DNA from 2 places in the Citrifermentans bemidjiense Bem genome. Region 2 is predicted to be linked to the other one. Evidence: riboswitches for the same ligand, from Rfam matches in the RefSeq annotation. Region 2 holds a riboswitch; the other holds the start of a gene.
The links. A riboswitch is a leader RNA that binds a small molecule or an ion and turns the genes downstream of it on or off. The one in region 2 is predicted to bind molybdenum cofactor.
Positions count from the first base shown of each region.

Region 1: another riboswitch for molybdenum cofactor. It lies ahead of GBEM_RS06795 (aldehyde ferredoxin oxidoreductase family protein); the one in region 2 lies ahead of GBEM_RS11380 (molybdopterin molybdotransferase MoeA).

Region 1 is NC_011146.1:1,556,781-1,561,156, forward strand. It holds gene GBEM_RS06785 (HesA/MoeB/ThiF family protein) at 1-737, opposite strand, end outside; gene GBEM_RS06790 (MoaD/ThiS family protein) at 739-963, opposite strand; gene GBEM_RS06795 (aldehyde ferredoxin oxidoreductase family protein) at 1,041-2,771, opposite strand; molybdenum cofactor riboswitch at 2,802-2,923, opposite strand; gene GBEM_RS06800 (iron-containing alcohol dehydrogenase) at 2,969-4,132, opposite strand.
Region 2 is NC_011146.1:2,641,755-2,646,130, reverse strand. It holds gene mog (molybdopterin adenylyltransferase) at 1-23, opposite strand, end outside; gene moaC (cyclic pyranopterin monophosphate synthase MoaC) at 47-523, opposite strand; gene GBEM_RS11380 (molybdopterin molybdotransferase MoeA) at 525-1,736, opposite strand; molybdenum cofactor riboswitch at 1,811-1,931, opposite strand; gene moaA (GTP 3',8-cyclase MoaA) at 2,260-3,240, shown strand; gene GBEM_RS11365 (MOSC domain-containing protein) at 3,297-3,728, shown strand; gene GBEM_RS11360 (cache domain-containing protein) at 3,725-4,376, opposite strand, start outside.

The sequences.
Region 1 (4,376 bases), 1.1 Mb from region 2:
AGGATCTTGCAGGCCTCGGCCACCTCCAGGCTCGCCACCACGGCCGGGGTGAAGGCGGGGTTTCCCAATTGCTGCTCGATACCTTTTCCCGCTACCCAGTGGCGGTAGATGCTCTGCACCGTGGTGTCGCCGGGAAGCTGGGTCGCCACGTGGCCGTACCAGCCGCCGATGGCGCCGTGGACCATCGGTATCCCTGCCACGGTGCAAAATTCTGCCAGTTCCAACCGGTAGGGGATGCTGTCGAGGGCATCGACCGCTACCATGGCGCCGGCCAGTTGCTCGGAGCCGTTGGCGAGGCAGAAGTAGTCCTTGATGGGGGTAACCGTGACGGCGGGGTTGATCTCGGCCACACGGTCGACGGCGGCCTCAACCTTGGCCTTGCCGAGCGTCGCCGGGGTGGAAAGGATCTGGCGGTTCAGGTTGTGCTCCTCGAAGATATCGGGGTCAATGGCCACGATATGGCCGACGCCGATGCGGGCCAGCTCTTCGATGACGTACCCTCCGAGCCCCCCGCAGCCGATCACCGCCACGCGGCTACGGAAAAGCTTCAGCTGCTCCTCGATCGAGATCATGTTCCGGTTGCGCTGGTAGCGTGCCGGGAAGATCCCGTTTTCCAGGGCCAGCGCCTCGACCTCGTGGTACCTCAGGCCGAACCGGGCCACGGCCTGGCTCTGCGCGCTCCAGGAGAGCATCCCCGCTTGGGTGGATTCCTTGAGAAAGGTGACAGCTTTGAGCATGTTAGCCTCCTCCTACCAATGGAAACAGTGAAAGGGTGTCGTGGTCGGAGAGTTTGGAGTCGAGTTCCCCGTGCCTGCCGTTCAGCATGACGATGCCGATCTCCTCCTCGGTGAGTCCGAGGCTCAGCACTACCGCCCGCACGTCGGTCCCTTCGGGGAGTTCCTGCTCTGCCACCTTGAACCTGCCGTTTCTAAATGTCGCGAAAAGCTTGAGCGTGATCAGCATGTGGCACCTGCGAATTCGTGTGTATAAACGAAAAAGCCCGGCGTGACTTTTGGTCACGCCGGGGAGTGGAGCGGTTATTAGAAGTTCCAGAACTCGTCGATCTCTGCGTCGGTGAAGTCCCACACCGCATTGTGCGGCGCCACCGGCTCGTTCTTGAAGAAGTCCGGGAGGCGGTCGTGCACGTTGGTGAGCCCTGCTTCCTGGTTGAACTTGCGCTCAAGCTTCAGGACATGCTTGCCCAGGTTGGTGACGTCGTCGCCGGTAAGGGCGATGCCGAAGCGGGCGTTGATCATGTCGATCAGGGCCGGGAGGCACTCCGGTATGTCGAGAGCCGGGAAGGCCACGAAGATGCACATGCCGGTGGAGTCGACCGCAGCGGTCGCGATCTGCAGGTTGCGAGAGAGTTCTACTTGGCCGTCCTTCTTGAGCGGATCGACGTAGCCGCCGACGTTCAGGATGTTGGTGGCGATGGTGTAGCCGGAGGTGTGGTCGGCGCCCATGGTGCTGGTCGCGTAGGTGATGCCGATACCCTTGACGGAGCGCGGGTCGTAGGCCGGGATCGCCTGGTTCTTGACCACCGGGACGCGGGTGACGCCGTAGGTACGGCCGACGGAGCCGGCGCCGCCGCCGAGGATGCGGCCCAGGGCAGTCCCTTTGCCGATCTCTTCGGTCAACAGGCGGAGCATTTCCTTGGAATCGCCCCAGTTGAGGATGCCGGCTTCCATGGCGACGCCGAACATGACGGCGGTCTCGATGGAGTCGATCCCGATGTCGTCCATCAGGTTGTCGGCGCGGGCGATGTCGTCCAGGTTGTCGATGCAGCAGTCAGCGCCCAGGCCCCAGATGGTCTCGTACTCAAAGCCGGAGGTGACGTACTTGCCGTCCTTGTCGTTATAGACCTGCGAGCACTGGATGATGCAGCCTGCATGGCAGCCGTGCTTCACCTTGCCGCCGCGTGCCGCGATGGTGTCGTGCATGGTCTCGCCGGAAATCTTGTCGTGCCCTTCGAACTGGCCGGTGGTGAAGTTCCTGGTCGGAAGACCGCCTGCTTCGTTGAGGATGTTGACGAGGACGTTGGTGCCGTAGGTCGGCAGGCCTTCGCCGGAGACCGGGTGGTCGAGAAGCGCCTTGGAGAACGCCCTTGCCGCGGTCTTGAATTTCTCCGGATCTGCTATGGTCACGGGTTTGGAGCCTTCACCGTCGATGGAGATGAATTTGATCTGCTTGGAGCCCATGACTGCGCCCAGGCCGCCACGGCCGTGGCTGCGGATCTTGCTGTCCGGGTCCTTAACAGAGATGTTTGCCGCGGTCATCTTCAGTTCACCGGCGATGCCGATGGTGAGGACGCCGGTCTTCTTGCCCAGGCGCTGCTCCACTGCGTCGATGACGGCGAAGTTGCCGACGCCTAAGAGTTCCTTCTCTTCGTTGATGGTGACGCCGTTGATGCCTACGGAGAGGTTGTACCAGGTGCCGGATTTCGGAGCGCCTTCGATGATGAGGGCCTTGATGCCGAGTTTAGCCAGCATCTGCGCGGCGGTGCCGCCGGCGTTGGACTCCTTGATGCCGCCGGTGAGGGGGCTCTTGGCGCCTGCGGAGAGGCGGCCGGAGTTGGCTGCGGCGGTGCCGGTCAGAAGGCCCGGTGCGAAGCAGAGGACGTTCTGCGCGGAGAGCGCATGACAGGTCGGCGGTACTTCAGCGGCCACGATGGTGGAGGTCAGGGCGCGGCCGCCCAGGCCCGCCCAGGCTGCCGGAACTTCTTCGATCTTCGTGGTGAGGTCGGTCATGTTGACGCGAAAAATCTTATCCATGCTTTTCAAGCTCCCTTTTAATTAGTTTCCGGCATCGGTGCCGGCGCTCCTTTCCAAGAGGGAGGCTCCGCCGTTTCCAGCGAAACCCGTTGGCCTGGCTCCGTGAGGGTGGTCCCTTTTAGGCGGCGCATGGCTCGGAGATTCAAAACCCCTCCCCCGCCAGGGGGAGGGGAGCTTTGCTGCTATGCTGCTGGTTCTTACATTGCGTCCTTGAAGATCTGGACGACCTGCTCAAGGGTTGCCTTGCGCGGGTTGGTGAACTGGCAAGCGTCCTTCTTCGCGTTCTCAGCCATGATGGTGAGGTCGGCTTCCTTGACGTTGAGGGCCTTGAGGCCGGTCGGGATGCCGATGGAAGCGGAGAGGGTGCGGATCCTGTCGATTGCCTTCTGGCCTGCTTCGGTCACGGAGAGGCCGTCGATGTTCTCGCCGAGGGCTTTCGCGATGTCGGCGAAACGCTTCGGGCAAGCGATCAGGTTGTACTGGCTGACGGCCGGGAGCAGGATGGCGTTGCAGACGCCGTGCGGCAGGTTGTAGAAGCCGCCCAGCTGGTGAGCCATGGAGTGAACGTAGCCAAGCGATGCGTTGTTGAACGCCATGCCGGCCAGGTACTCGGCGTAAGCCATCTTGTCGCGCGCCTCGAGGTCTTCGCCGTTGGCAACTGCCTTGGAGAGGAACTCGGCGATCAGCTCGATTGCCTTGATGGCGCAAGCGTCGGTGATCGGGGTAGCGATGGTGGACACGTACGCCTCGACGGCGTGGGTCAGTGCGTCCATGCCGGTTGCCGCGGTCAGTGCCGCCGGCTTGCCGACCATGAGCAGCGGGTCGTTGATCGCGACGTTCGGGGTGCAGCGCCAGTCGACGATCGCCATCTTCACGTGGGTGTCGGTGTTGGTGATGATGCAGAAACGGGTCATTTCGGACGCGGTGCCTGCGGTGGTGTTGATGGCCACGAATGCCGGCATCGGCTTGGTGGTCTTGTTCACGCCTTCGAGATCGCGGATGTGGCCGCCGTTGCCGATGACCATGCCGATGCCTTTAGCGCAGTCATGGGAGGAACCGCCGCCCAGGGAGATGATCGCGTCACAGCCGTTGTCCTGGTACACCTTCACGCCGTCGTGCACGTTGATGTCGGTCGGGTTGGGCTCTGCGCCGTCGAAGATGACTGCGGAAACACCGGCCTCTTCAACCTGGGATTTGATCTTGTCGGCAACGCCCATGGCCGAGAGGCCTTTGTCGGTAACGATCAGCGCCTTGGATGCGCCCAGTGCCTTGATCTGGCCACCGGTCTCTTTAGCGGAACCAATACCCATCAGTGATACTGTCGGAATGTAGAAACCGTACGTCTGCTCTCCTAATGCCATTTGTCTTTCCCCCTGTTGTTGTGTCCGGATTTCAAGCCCGGTTGTTTAACCATTGCGTAGGTCCAAGTTGCATACACTGTCCTAAAACGGTTTTCTAGGTTATCGCAAACCCCATACCAGAATCTGCCAGAGTCGCATTTTTTTCGGCATCTGTTATTTTTTTGTCAGATACCGTATACTTAACGCACACCATGTTTACACGACTTCTCCCCCCCGTTTTGGGGCTCGTTCTGAAAAGGAACAA
Region 2 (4,376 bases):
AAGGTCAATATCGCTGCTCGCATGGGAAAATCTCCTTTGGAAATCCTTACGCTTCTCTTTTGAAGACGCCGCTCTTGCCGCCTTCCTTGTAGTGGAGCTTCACGTCGGAGATCACGATCCCCTTGTCGCTCCCCTTGCACATGTCGTAGACGGTGAGGGCGGCGACCGTGGCCGCGGCCATAGCCTCCATCTCCACCCCGGTCCGCTCGAAAGCGCGCACCGTCGCCATAACCGCGATGGTCCCCTCTCTCTCGTCCACCTCGAACTCGATGGAGACGTGGTGCAGCGCCAGCGGGTGGGAGAGGGGGATCAGCTCCGGGGTCTTCTTGGCCCCGGCTATCCCGGCTATGCGGGCCACGCCGATAACGTCCCCCTTGGCGACCCGCCCGGAGACGATCGCCTGCACCGTTTCGGGCTTGAGCTTCAGTACCGCTCCGGCTATGGCGGTCCGCATCGTCGGGACCTTCTGGCTGACATCGACCATGATGGCGTTGCCGCTGGCATCAAAATGATTAAAAGACATCTCAGGCCTCCATTTCCAGGGTGGGATCCAGCAGGTGCAGCTCGACCTCTTCGCCTGCGGCGAATTCGATGCGGTCGGCGGGGAGCAGCGCCAGCGCGTTGCAGCGGAGCATGGTCTTCAGGATTCCGGTGTTCTGGTCGCCCGCCGTGCTGGCCAGGTAACGGCCGTCCTCGATGGTGACCTGCACCCGCAGGAAGTTCAGTTTCCCCGCCTTTTTGCGCGTCCCTTCCTTGAGATAACCGCGCACGGTCCGCCTCAGCGCCTTCTCGTGCCCCATCATCCTCAAAAGCGCGGGCCGAACGAACTCGTCGAAGGTGATCATGGTGGAAACTGGGTTTCCGGGAAGCGAGAAGACAGGCGTATTCCCCCTGAGCGCGAAGGCGGTAGGGCCGCCGGGCTTGACGCCTGGTTTCCAGAACTGCTCGACCACCCCGAGTTCAGCCAGGATCTCGCGCACCAGGTCGCGGTCCCCGGCGGAAACGCCTGCAGAGGTGACCAGTACGTCCGCCTTCAAACCCTCGGTTAAGAGGGCCAAGTGGCTTTCGCGGTTGTCCCTCGCGATGCCGAGGATGACCGGTTCGGCGCCGCAGAGCTTGATGGCGCAGGCGAGGGCCAGGGCGTTACTGTTGACGATCTGGCTCTCTTTTGGTTCCGTGCCGATCTCCACCAGTTCGTCCCCGGTGGAGAGAATGGCTACCCGCACCCGGCGGTAGACCGGGACTACGGCGGCGGAGAAGGAGGCAAGCAGGCTTACCTGCGGCGGCCCGATCAGCGTCCCCTTCGGCATGATCAGGTCGCCGCGGCCGACGTCCTCGCCCTGGAAGCGGATGTGGTCCCCCTTTTTCACCTGCTGCAGCAGCTTCACGCTTTGCTCGCCCGCTTCGGTCTCCTCGATGGGGACCACGGTGTCCGCCCCCGGGGGGATGGGGGCACCGGTCATGATCCTCGCGGCACACCCTTCAAGAACGGCGTCCCCGGAGCTTACTCCGGCAGGGATGTAGTCGGTCACCTTAAGGACGGTCCCGGGCGCGCAGCCGGCGCTTCTCACGGCGAAGCCGTCCATGGCGGAGTTGTCCCAGCGGGGCATGTCGCTGGGAGCGGAGTAATCCTCGGCCAGTATCCTCCCGGCGGCTTCCAACAGGAGTACCCGCTCAACCCCCGCGGGGGCGACTTTCTCAAGGATCGTTCGCCGCGCTTTTTCGTAGTTCATCATCGTCACCTCTTATTGCTGTGGAGTGGGAATAGAAAAGGGTCCTGCATCCCAAAAAGGAGAGGACCCCGTGCGCTGAAAGCGGCGGCGGTTCTCCTTTCCAAAGGGGAGGCGGCGCCGTTTCCGGCGGCACCCAACGGCCAAAGCTTCGTGGGGGTACTCCCTTTAGAAGGCTGCGGCTCGGAGACTATCTGCTTATTTTGCTTAAGCCATAACACAATTGCAGGAAAATAAAAAATTATATTATTCCCAGAATTACCACTCCGTATTTTCCATCGCTGCGCCTGCCAAACGAACAGCTCGTAAAATCGCATTCTTATACGATTTTAGACGGTCCCTCTCCTGTGCGTATACGTTTTCTCATCACTCGCCTGCCGGTAGTCCGCGCTTTTTTAAGGGGTTGCATTACCACCATCAAACAGGGTATGGTTTTTCGCATGCTGCCGGAACCCGACTGGGAGAGGGCGGCGACATTCGTATTCCAGCCGTCGGCTGCAGCCGGCGGCTTCAGGGAAGAAGCTCAGCTATGGCACTGATAGATACCTACGGCAGGCGCATCAACTACCTTCGGCTCTCCGTCACCGACCGCTGCAACCTCCGTTGCCGCTACTGCATGCCGGAAGAGGGGGTCGAGAAGCTGGACCACTCGCAGGTCCTCTCCTACGCCGATTTGTTGCGCATCTCGACCGAGGCGGTTGCCGCCGGCATCGAGAAGATCCGCGTCACCGGCGGGGAGCCCCTGGTCCGCAAGGGGATAATCTCCTTCCTGGAGCGCCTGGGCGCGCTCCCCGGGCTCAAGGAGCTGGTACTGACCACGAACGGCCTGCTCCTTAAGGAGATGGCGCAGGGATTGCGGGAAGCGGGGGTGCAGCGCTTGAACATCAGTCTCGATTCGCTGAAGCCCGAGACCTTCGCGGCAATCACCCGCGGCGGAGAGCTTAAGCGCGTCTTGGACGGCCTTGAAGCCGCCGAGAAAGCTGGTTTCCCGCCGCACAAGATCAACGTGGTGGTGATGCGCGGTGTAAACGACGACGAGATCCTCGACTTCGTGGAACTGACCATGAAGCGCCCCTACGCGGTCCGATTCATCGAGTACATGCCCACCTGCGGCGACGCCGACTGGCGCGAACTCTGCGTGCCGGGGGCCGAAATCAGGGAGCGCATCGGCGAGCGATACCTCATCGAGGAAGTGAGCAACAGCGAGCTCTCCGGCCCTTCGAAGAACTTCAAGGTGCAGGGGGCGCAGGGGTCGCTCGGGATCATCACCGCCATGACCGGGCACTTCTGCAACGGCTGCAACCGGTTGCGGGTGACCGCCTCCGGGATCGCCAAGGGGTGCCTCTTCTCAGGCGACGGGGTGGACCTGCGGCCGGTTTTGGCCACAGGGGACGACGCCCTTTTGCGCCAGGAGGTGCAGCGCATCGTGGCCGCGAAACCTGGCCGGCACGAGGTGACGGACGAGGGCGCGGAAACGGTCCCCTTCGCCATGTCCAGGGTTGGCGGATGATCAAGCGGCAGGTTGAGATTGTTTGGATATAGATTTGATTCAACAAGGAGTTAGCTATGACTGGAAAAATCATCGCGGTGAACGTGAGCCTCAACAAGGGTGAGCGGAAGACACCCGTTCCCGAGGTCATGCTGCGGGAAAACCACGGCATCGAAGGGGACGCGCACGCAGGCGACTGGCACCGCCAGGTGAGCCTCCTGGCTCAGGAGAGCATTGCCAAGATGGTGGCCATGGGGCTCGACGTGAAAGAGGGAGACTTCGCCGAGAACATCACCACCGAAGGGGTGGACCTGGTGCATCTCCCGATCGGGACACGGATGCAGCTGGGGGAGACGCTTTTGGAGGTGACCCAGATCGGCAAGGAGTGTCATAACCGCTGCGCCATCTACTACCAGGCCGGCGACTGCGTCATGCCCAAGGAAGGGATCTTCGCCAAGGTGCTGAAGGGGGGCGTGGTGCGCCCCGGTGATGCGGTGGCGATACTCTAGGCCCCCGGCGTTTGGGAGCGCGGGAGCACCACGGTGAAGGTGCTCCCGCCGCCCGGGACGCTCTCGACGTCGATGCGCCCTCCATGCTCCCGGACGATGCCGTAGGATACGGAAAGTCCGAGGCCGGTGCCGTTGGCCTTGGTGGTGTAGAAGGGGTTGAATACCTGTCTCAGGTTCTCCAGCGCGATGCCGACCCCGGTGTCGCCGACTTTTACCTCGTAGCTCCCCGCGGGCTCCACCTGCTGGGTCCTCACCGAGAGAACGCCCCCTGACGGCATCGCCTGCACCGCGTTCAAGACCAGGTTGGTGAACACCTGACGCAACTGGTCCGCATCCCCCTCCACCTGCGCCACGCTCTCCGCATACTGCTCCGCTATCTCTATCCTCTCAAGCGACACCTGGTGCCCGATCTGGCCCACGATCTCGTGCAAGAGCTCGTTCAGCCGCACGGCTCCAGCTTCCATCTGCTCGCGCCTGGCGAATTTCAACAGGTTCGATACGATCCGCTCCACCCTTTTCACCTGCTGGAAAATGGTGTCCACTTCCTCACGGATCGGGGCTTCCTCCGGCACCGAGAGCTGCAACAACTCCGTGTTGCCGCGGATGATCGCCATCGGGTTGTTGATCTCGTGCGCGACCCCCGCAGCC